3 regions of the Clostridium sp. D5 genome follow, and region 3 is predicted to be linked to each of the others. Evidence: riboswitches for the same ligand, from Rfam matches in the RefSeq annotation. Region 3 holds a riboswitch; each other region holds the start of a gene.
What was found. Region 3 has a riboswitch for cobalamin ahead of HMPREF0240_RS07560 (energy-coupling factor ABC transporter permease). Riboswitches for the same ligand answer to the same signal wherever they lie in the genome.
Positions count from the first base shown of each region.

Region 1: linked by a shared signal. The riboswitch ahead of HMPREF0240_RS04890 (ABC transporter substrate-binding protein) and the one ahead of HMPREF0240_RS07560 (energy-coupling factor ABC transporter permease) in region 3 are both predicted to bind cobalamin.
Region 2: linked by a shared signal. The riboswitch ahead of nikB (nickel ABC transporter permease) and the one ahead of HMPREF0240_RS07560 (energy-coupling factor ABC transporter permease) in region 3 are both predicted to bind cobalamin.

Region 1 is NZ_GL870809.1:1,159,713-1,162,993, reverse strand. Features, by position in the region: gene HMPREF0240_RS04895 (iron ABC transporter permease) at 1-200, opposite strand, end outside; gene HMPREF0240_RS04890 (ABC transporter substrate-binding protein) at 216-1,235, opposite strand; cobalamin riboswitch at 1,455-1,644, opposite strand; gene HMPREF0240_RS04885 (putative 2-aminoethylphosphonate ABC transporter permease subunit) at 1,862-3,281, opposite strand, start outside.
Region 2 is NZ_GL870815.1:1,825-5,105, reverse strand. Features, by position in the region: gene nikC (nickel transporter permease) at 1-682, opposite strand, end outside; gene nikB (nickel ABC transporter permease) at 679-1,620, opposite strand; cobalamin riboswitch at 1,814-2,004, opposite strand; gene HMPREF0240_RS15380 (methyltransferase domain-containing protein) at 2,186-3,281, shown strand, end outside.
Region 3 is NZ_GL870810.1:262,451-265,731, reverse strand. Features, by position in the region: gene cbiQ (cobalt ECF transporter T component CbiQ) at 1-442, opposite strand, end outside; gene HMPREF0240_RS07565 (cobalt transport protein CbiN) at 464-775, opposite strand; gene HMPREF0240_RS07560 (energy-coupling factor ABC transporter permease) at 777-1,526, opposite strand; cobalamin riboswitch at 1,632-1,824, opposite strand; gene HMPREF0240_RS07555 (cob(I)yrinic acid a,c-diamide adenosyltransferase) at 1,908-2,435, opposite strand; gene cobK (precorrin-6A reductase) at 2,576-3,281, opposite strand, start outside.

The DNA.
Region 1 (3,281 bases), on a different contig from region 3:
TTAATATCTTCTATAGAAATCAGATGTTCCAGCCCGACGTATTCGGATATGTTATGCAGCACGATTTTCCAGACGGAAATAAAGTCTATGGTAACCGGCCCTGTTCCGACGGCCAAAACAATAGAAATTATCAGCAGTATACAAAGAATAATTGAACATCTAACGCTGTGGTTCTTTATAGTCATGCAAATATTCTTCATACCTGTACATCACTTTCATTCAAAGCAGTCCGGATGGAAAGCTTTTGCAAATTTTTCTATAGTATCTCCGGTCATTGAACTTGCGAATACCTCACAAAGATTTACCGATATTATTCTGTCATTTACTATTGCCGGCACGGTTGCCAACGCCGGATTTTCTTTCAGTTCGGATATTTTCTGCTCTAAAGAAGTATCACCGTAATTGTTTATAACAATGACTTCAGGTGCACGCTCTACAACTTCTTCCCAGCTTACATTCGCCCATGTCTTATCCATATCGGAGAAAATATTTTTCCCTCCCGCGTGTTCAATCAGTTTTGCAGTAAAATTATTTCCACAGGTATAGGCCCCTCCATCCTGAGCCATATCATAAACAAATACTTTTACAGTTTCCTGATCTTTTACTGCTTTTTCTGCGGCCTCAATCTGAGCCTTCATTTCCTCTACAATTTCGTCTGCTTTCTCTTCAAGATCAAAAATACGTCCCAGGTTATAAAAATCTTCATATACAACATCTACGTCTGCCCCGATCGTATAACCTTCAATAGAAGCAAGTGACATGATATCATAACCGCTTAACGTTTCATGCTCCGTATTATTTTTTTCAGAAAAAGCACTGGAACGCCCGTAAATAAAATCCGGCTCCTGGGCCAGGATTGCCTCTAATGACGGCGCTGTCTCTGAAAGTTCCGGTATCTTCAAATATTCATCATTCCACTCGGGGTTAATTACAGAATTTGTATATGCTCTTCCGATAATTTTGTCCCCCAGCCCCATTGCCATCAATTGATCACCAGCATTTGCATTCGCTGCAATTACTCTTTCCGGCACATGCGTGAATGTCACCTCTATATCATCCTGTGTTGTTAATGTAAAAGGAAATTTCCCCTCTGACCCGGATTTCTCTTCCTGTGCCGGTTTTGCTTTTTCTTCAGTTAATGCTGCAGCGTCTGAAGCATTTTTCCCACAGGCAGTAATACTCAGCCCTAATGCCAGCACCATCATCATACTGATCAGTTTGTTTCTCAATTTCATACTTTTGCTCCTTTTTTAAGTAATTTTTTAAAACTATCCTCATAAAAATTAAACTTCATTCTTTCGATTCTGCTGAAACAATGCAAAATAAAAGACATCTGCCCGTTTTAAGCAAATGTCCAGAATATGTATATACTTTAGATACACACAAATAAAGTTGTCTTAATGATCACAAATAACAACTCCAAATATTCAGACAGGCAGCTTTTAACCGGAAGTTTCCTCTCTCTTTCATTAAACAGGTTTCCTGACTTCCAGATTATCGCTCATGCTGTGCCTTCTCACAAAAATATTGATTCTGCAATGGCATATTACAGCTTTCACTCCCTGGATACAGTGGCCGGACCGTTCAGGCTTTTCACCTGATTCCCTTTTACCTCTTTCGAGCATTTAATGAATATTATGATTCAGTTTTACTAAACAAACATACATTAGTAAAACAAAATTGTCAATAATAGAATTATTTTAGATAAAATAATTACAAATTGTTCTTATATTTTTCGTAACCGTATGATAGTATCATATATCCATACCGCTCCCTAATGCAGAAAAACAGCAAAATGCCCGCCCCGGTGCATGCACACATGCTGCGGGAAAGGCATTCTGACCGTGCTTTGCCTGGAACATCAGGACGAAACACTTGACTTTTGTTTTTTATGCTGTCTTGCCTCGTAGATACCTCTTACAACCAAATTGATGAAGAGGAGGAGCATGCACATGGCTACTGCGGGGGCGGTCTGGCCGGAGCCTTCGAGGCTGACTATGGCCACGGAAGCTATGGGGGCGGTCGGGGTGAACAGGAATACGACCGCGGATACGGTTACCAGTGAGTTTACGAAAAAGTATACCCACATTTCGCAGATTGCCGGTGTACATAAGGGGAGAGTTACCCGGCGCAGGGTTTTGTAGAAGGGGACTGCGAGGGACTCGGATACGGTTTCAAATTCTTTATCCAGCCTTTTCAGGGCGGTTGTGGCGGTGGAAAAGGGGACGGAGTAGAAGTGTATCATGTTTGCCAGTACGATGATCCAGATGGTTCCGTATATGATGTGGAACGGGTTCTGTAATACGTAGCCTTCTATAAATGGGATTTTGAAGGTTGGCGCGTTGAAGAACATGATAAAGCTTAAGCCTACTACGGTCCCTGGTATCGCCAGGGGGGTAATGGAGAGCAGATATGTGATTCTTCTGCTGACCTTGAATTTCTGGTTTTTCTCAATCAGGTATGCTCCCAGGAATGTGACGAATGTTCCCAGAAACGCCGATATGAGTGCTATGAGTATGGAATTTTTGAAAGCGGTGATTCCATTTCCTGAGGATATCTTGCTCAGGTCGTAGTTGGACAGGGTAAATGTCAGGTTGTAGGGCCAGAATTTGATCAGGGATGCAAACAGGGCGACTGCAAAAAACAGCAGCATGGCCAGCGTGATCACGAGACAGAATATGGTTGCTGCCATATCGCTGGGCCTGTGTGGTTTGATCTGGTATGGTATGGATTTCGCACTGATCGCCGCATTCTGCTTCTTGTTTATGATCCGGTCCACTGCAAAGGACAGTATGGCAGGAAACAGCAGGATAATTCCCACGACTGCTCCCATGTTAAAGTTCTGCTGCCCGACTACCTGCTTATAAACGTCTGTTGCCAGCACGTTGTAGTTGCCGCCCACAACCGAGGGAGCGCCAAAGTCGGTAAAGCTGTATGTAAATGCTACAAATATGGCGCTGATGAGGCCATACTTGACGTTCGGTATGGTGATCGTAAACATTTTCCGGATTGCGGAAGTTCCCATGGTCTCGGCCGCCTCATACAGACGGTTGTCTGCGGCGGAAAATGCCACCATCAGGATCGTCGTCGCAACCGGAAAACAGTAGATGCTTTCTGCGATAATAATTCCCACCTTCCCGTATAAAGGTACCTGCAATCCGAGGGCCGTAAAGATTCCTTTATTTCCGAACAGGTAGATCAATGCAATACCCAGAAGCATGGTGGGTGCAAAGATCGGAATCATTCCGATATATCTGAAAAAACCTTTCCACGGCACATTT
Region 2 (3,281 bases), on a different contig from region 3:
ATTCTGGTGTCGGAGGTCTGGATCCAAGTCCCAGCAGTGAAAGCCCGGCAATTGCCAGGAGTTTTCCCCCAATGTCCTGCGCGATCAGCACCAGGAGAGTGGGAATCACATTTGGCACAATGTATTTCCGGATGATCCGGAATGTGGAAGCGCCCCCCAGTCTGGCCTGAAGAATATAATCTTCATTCTTAATCGACAGTACCAGCGACCGGCTGGCCCGTGTATACTTTGTCCATCCGGTAAAGCACATCGCAATAATCAGATTCTGAATGCCGGTTCCCATTACTGCTATCATAGCCAGCACGAAGATATTGCCGGGAAATGCCATTAGAACGTCTACCAGACGCATAATAATACTATCGGCCGCGCCGCCTGCAAGACCGCTGATAATACCCAGCAGTATTCCAACCACAGATATAATAGCCGTCACCATATATGCAATCAGCAAAGAGGTCTGCCCACCGTACAAGATTCGCGAGAACAGATCCCGGCCCAGCTGGTCTGTTCCGAACAAATGATCCGCAGAGGGAGCAGTAAGCATATTTGCATAGTCTGTTTCAAGAGGATCGTAAGGTGCAAACCGCCCCGCATAGACAGAAAAAAAGGTGAAAAGTGCGGCAAGTCCAAGACATATAAAAAAACTGGTATAACGGCTTTTCTGCCGTTTCGTCTTTCTTCTCACTTTGCCGCTCCTCCCAGCCGTATCCGGGGATCCAGATAACGGTAAAATATATCCACTGCCAGATTCACACATACATAAATCACCCCCATCCACATAACATATCCCTGTATCAGCTGATAGTCCCTGTTCGTGATAGCATTTACTGCCGCACTGCCTATGCCGTTCCAGCTGAAAATGGTCTCTACGATCATTGTTCCGCCCAGCAGTCCTCCAAACGACATGCCCAGAAGTGTAATAATAGTCAAAAGCGAATTAGGCAGCACATGGCGCAGAATAATGCGCCTCTTTGAAATCCCCCTGGAAAGTTCTCCCATAATATAGGGCTCATGCATCTCTTCCAGCATGGCCGTGCGGATACGCCGGATATAAGATGCCGCCATGCCAAACGCCAGCGTAATATCAGGCATAATCATCTGTTTTATACTCTCAGAGCCTCCCACAGGAAGGGCCTGCAGCTTTACGGCAAACAAATAGATCAGGATCAGTGCAATCCAGAAGCTTGGCATCGCCTCCCCTATGAATGCCAGAAAACGGATGATATAATCTGCGGTTTTATTATGGTAAACCGCAGAGAGAATACCAAGAGGCAATGCAATCATCAGCATAAGTATGAAGGAGGAACATGCCAGCTTAATCGTATTCGGCAGCTTCCTTGCCAGGATTTCCGAGACCGGCTGCCCATACTTTACCGAATTTCCAAAATCCCCGTGCAGCACGCCCGCCAGCCAGTTTTGGTACTGAACAGGCAGAGGCTGGTCCAGGCCATATTCCGCTTTCAGCTTACCGATTGCTTCAGGGTCACTTCCTGCCCCCATACTTTCCATCATCTGCTGTGCCGGATCAGATGGCAGGACATTGGTCAGGCAAAAGGTCAGTACAGATAAGCCGAACAGTATAATGATCAGCGCCGCCATGCGTTTTATGATATATCGAAGCATTTTACTACCTCCCCTGACTGTTTTCTGATAAAAGATCAGAACTGGCATTCAAATTTGGAATTTCCAATGAAATAAAAAAAGGACATGTCCACAGACATATCCTTTTCCAATGTTCAGGTTTTCCCATACTAATTAAGCGCAAAAGCACAACGGCTTTTAACGCAAAAAGAATTTTCTTAGCTGTGGCTCGCAGCATGAAAATAACAGTTAGAACCGGTATTCTGGCTTGAGCTTCTCCGCATACTTTCGCCTTCCCGGTTTCCCAGTGGCTTATTGAAATATGCTCCACTCTTACAGCAACGGCATTGCACAGGATTTGCACCTGTTTCCCTATTGTTGGAAAAACGTATATCTTCCGACAATACTGCAATTCTTTCTTGCAGGCATTCTATCTGCACTATATTAAGTTTCTATTTAGTCCCATTCGGTACTACATTATACTATCATACACTTTTCCCCTTGTCAACAGCCTGTCATTTTTCTTATGATTGTTTTTCTCAGTATGCTGTGCTAATCTAATACTATTACAAGTTTTATTAATTATGTTATCAAAGGAGTATTACCAATGGATATAAATCTGAAAGACCGCATAACCGTATACTGGGATATCCGCGCTACCAGCTACGACCAGATGAGACAGAAACATTTACATGGCCGGGAATTTCAGTTCTGGAAGTCTGAAATGAAATCCATCCTGCCTGTTTCTGACAAACCGCTGAAGATTTTGGATATCGGTACTGCCACTGGTTTTATGGCAATTGTATGTGCCTCTCTGGGCCATAAAGTTACTGCTGTTGATATCTCCCGCCACATGCTCAAACGGGCCAGGTCTGCTGCGGCTGAATCCGGTTTTTCTGTGACGTTTCTTCAGATGGATGCCCATCAGCTGGATTTTCCAAGCGGTTCCTTTGATGTGGTAATCTGCCGCAGCACAATCTGGACTATACTGGATCCCCGGTGCGTCTACATGGAAATATTCCGGGTACTGAAACCCGGCGGATGCTTCTTTAACTGTGATGCCAATTACGGAAAAGATGGTTTCAAAGATCTTGGAACCACACCAGATGAAAAAGCAATCTTTGCTGAGTGCGATGCCTATACCTCTCTCCTTCCAATCAGCTATGTGCAGCGTCCGGAATGGGACATCGCAACACTTCGCAATCTAGGCTTTGTGCACTGTGAATGTACGAGGAATATCAGCGGAAAATTAAACCCACACGGCAGCTCAAAAGCTTCGACGAATCATCCCCTGTTTTCAATTTATTGTGTAAAGCCTGCCGATACAGAGGAAGACGGTAACATTGACTATGATTTCCAGCTCTTTAAAACACATAACCAGCTGTTCTACCGTGAACAGCGGCAGTTCGGCAATAATAAGGATACCGAATATTTAATTCTGGACCTGCTTATGTATCAGCCCGAAGGACTGCGGCCCAGTGATTTAAGCGAATATATATTTATCCCGAAACAAACAGTCACCCGGATTCTGGCACAGCTGACCGAAAAGGGGTATATCCGCCAGATGCCTAATCCCAGAGACCGACGCAGTATGCTGCTTACCCTTACTTCCGAAGGACGTAAACAGCACCACAAGGAAGAAAAGGCTCTTGAAGTCCGATATGCAAAAGTTCTGAACAGTTTTTCCGCGCAGAAGCTAAGCC
Region 3 (3,281 bases):
GACAGTGCAGTTTTGTAAGAACACCCAGGATATCAGTCATTGTTGTATTGAGTGATAAAAAGTACAGGCAGGTCACGCTTGCCATGGCTGTTGCAATCAGCTGTATCCCGAAAAGCAGGGACTGAAAACTACCCGTGATAAAAAAGCTGCCCACTGGAATTGCATAGGCATCCAGTGGGACTTTTGAGATATTGACTATGATCGCCAGTGTACTCAATATAAGGAATGTAAAAGGCACAGCCAGCAGCTTTACATACTGTTTGGCCGCTATATGTCCTTTTTTCACGGTAAGGTATGCATTGACTGCAAAAACAATACCGGCAATGACCAGTGAACGGCTGATAACGCAGAACAGCAGAGTTATCATGGAAAATGCAAACTTTTCACCTGCATTTACATATCTTAAACCGGAGCGATAACAGAGCTTATCTACTACAATCATGCTGCCTTCCTTCCCAGAACTTTATTCCGTCTTGTTCTGCCATTTTTTTCTTTCTACGAATCGTCCCATTACAAAAGCGATAATACCGACTCCGATTCCTGTCTGAAGACAGAAGATCAGGCTTTCCACTTCACCCGGCAGTTCTCCCCCTAGCGCAGTCTCAAGCACCGGTGTAAACCATGGAGTATATTCTCCCTGTATTTCTTCGATCATGACGCTCCCTGCATCATCTGAACCGCCGAACTCAGCGCCTTTTTTTGCGAACAGGGGCACAATTGCAATCAATACAGCTACGATCAGAAGAATGATAACTGTTTTCGTATTTTTACTCATCTTATTTTGCCTCCTTTAAAAATCCGATTGCTTTCAGTTCCGGTTTTGCATAAGCTTCCAGTCCGATTACGATGATGACTGTGAGAATACCCTCGATGACTGCCAGCGGCAGCTGTGTCGGTGCAAATACTCCCAGGAATTTGACAGCGGATGCCGCTACGCCGCCCGCCTCGGATGGGTATGCAAGTGCCAGCTGGATACTGGTCACACAGTATGTAAAGATATCTCCCAGAAAAGCGGCCAGGAATACTGATATTTTACGGTTAACATTCATTTTTTTACAGAGCTGGTATATTCCAAATGACAGAAGCGGTCCTGCAATCGCCATGGAGAACGTATTGGCTCCCAGTGTTGTCAGTCCGCCGTGAGCGAGCAGAATCGCCTGAAATAAAAGTACGATAATTCCCAGCACACTGACTGCCGCAGGTCCGAACAGGATTGCTCCCAGTCCGGTTCCGGTCATATGGGAACAGCTTCCTGTCACTGACGGTATTTTCAGGGATGATATTACAAAAATAAACGCCCCTGCCATAGCAATCAGCATGATCGATTTTCTATTTTCTTTCACTCTTTTTTTCAGGGATATCAGGCCGGCAACCAGAAACGGGACACAGATTACGCCCCAGGCAATGCAGTATTTTACCGGAAGGTAACCCTCCATGATATGCATTGCATTAACAGCCGGTGTGACGGCAAACATCAGCGCGAATGCGATGGCTGCCTTGAGTAAGATTTTTTCTTTTTTTGACATGTCTCTCTCTCCTTTTTTGTGATATTGTTGTTTCGAAATACCTCCCAGGTATACCACAAAATCGTACGAGATCTGCAGCATAACACCCGGTCATATTCCCGTAACCATTCAGATCCATTTAAAAGCGGGTTTTCTGACTAAGGCATCTGCACGGTATTCCGCCTTCCCATGAGAACTCTCACAGTGACATAATGGATACCATTCCACCTATACAGCAACGGGTATTGTGCAGGATTCACACCTGCTTCCCCTTAGGCCGCCCTCAGCAGATTCGGATACTGCATCGGGACAGCTTACTTCTAAATTGTATGCCAGACCTGAACTATATACCTAAAGAGCACGCTGCCCTTTGGGTCATTTTTTATACAGAGGTATCTCCTCCTAAAACTCGATTCCCCGTCTTGCCCGGATCTCCCGGTCAAAGGGATGTTTGATCTTCTTGATCTCGGAAACATAGTCCGCAAGCTTAATAAGCTTCTCATCCGGATTCCGTCCGGTCAGGACGACCTCCAGTTCCTCTGGTTTACTTTCCAAAAAGGCCAGTGCCTTATTGTGCTCAATGAGGCCATAATTATAGGCGGCCATAAACTCATCGATCACTAGCAAATCAAAGTGCCCGGATACCGCTTTGTCACAGACTGTATCCCAAAGCCGGGCATAAGTCTCCTCTGCCTCCGCCTTTTCTCTATCACACAGCGTATTAAAAAATCCAAACGCTTTGTCCACATGAAGAACTGTAATCCCATCCACCGCATCCAGTATCTTCAGCTCACCGGAAACTTCATTCTTCAAAAAGCGCGCGAACAGAACTTTCATTCCACTCCCTGCGGCCCTGACTGCAAGTCCTGTTGCAGCGGTCGTCTTCCCTTTTCCATCTCCACAGTAGATATGTATCAGTCCGTTTTTCATTCATACACCTCATTCATAACCTTATTTATTTTATCATAATTTGTCATAATATGCAATTTTCACTACTTAGCATTGTATCCGATTTTCAATGTTGCTGTTTGTACTTTTTTTCCTAGTTTGTGTAATTTTTTAAGAAGGGGTCAGACCCCTTTGCCCTCCGTATTCAGAATATTCTGAAGATATTTTTTTGTTTCTTCTACGCTGTGCCCCGTCTCTGCAGGCCTTCCGATCACTACCAGCGTTACTCCTGTCTCTTTTGCCGCCTCCAGTTTTTCCTCAAATCCCCCAGCTTTGCCGGATTCTTTTGTCACAAAATAATCTGCATCCGTATCCTTAAGCATGGCGATATTCAGTTCCTTCGAAAAGGGCCCCTGCATGGCAATGAGGTGAGCCCCCTTAAACCCAAGCTCCACACTCTCTTCCACGGACTCTTTCGTAGACAGAACCCTGGCAAAACACCGCTCTTTATAATTCTCTATTTCTGTATACAGCTTTAATTCTTTGCTTCCTGTGGAAATGAAAATCCTGCCTTCCCGTGTTTTCAGATATTCCACTGCCTCTGCTACGGAATCCACCAGTACCATATTCTCATATGAATGAGCGCCGCCGGTACTGCTCTCATCGCGCAGACAACGGATATACCCGGCCTCACTTCTGCTGCAGGCATTTTTTATGTTCTCCGTAACCAGACGGGCAAAGGGATGAGTAGCATCTATGACAAGCTCTATCTGGTGCTTCCGGATGAATCCGCAGATTGCCTCTTCGTCCATCCTGCCTGTAATAATCCTGATATTTGGAATCTCCTCCACGCATTCCGTGCCGTATTCTGTAGCTGTACTGACAAAG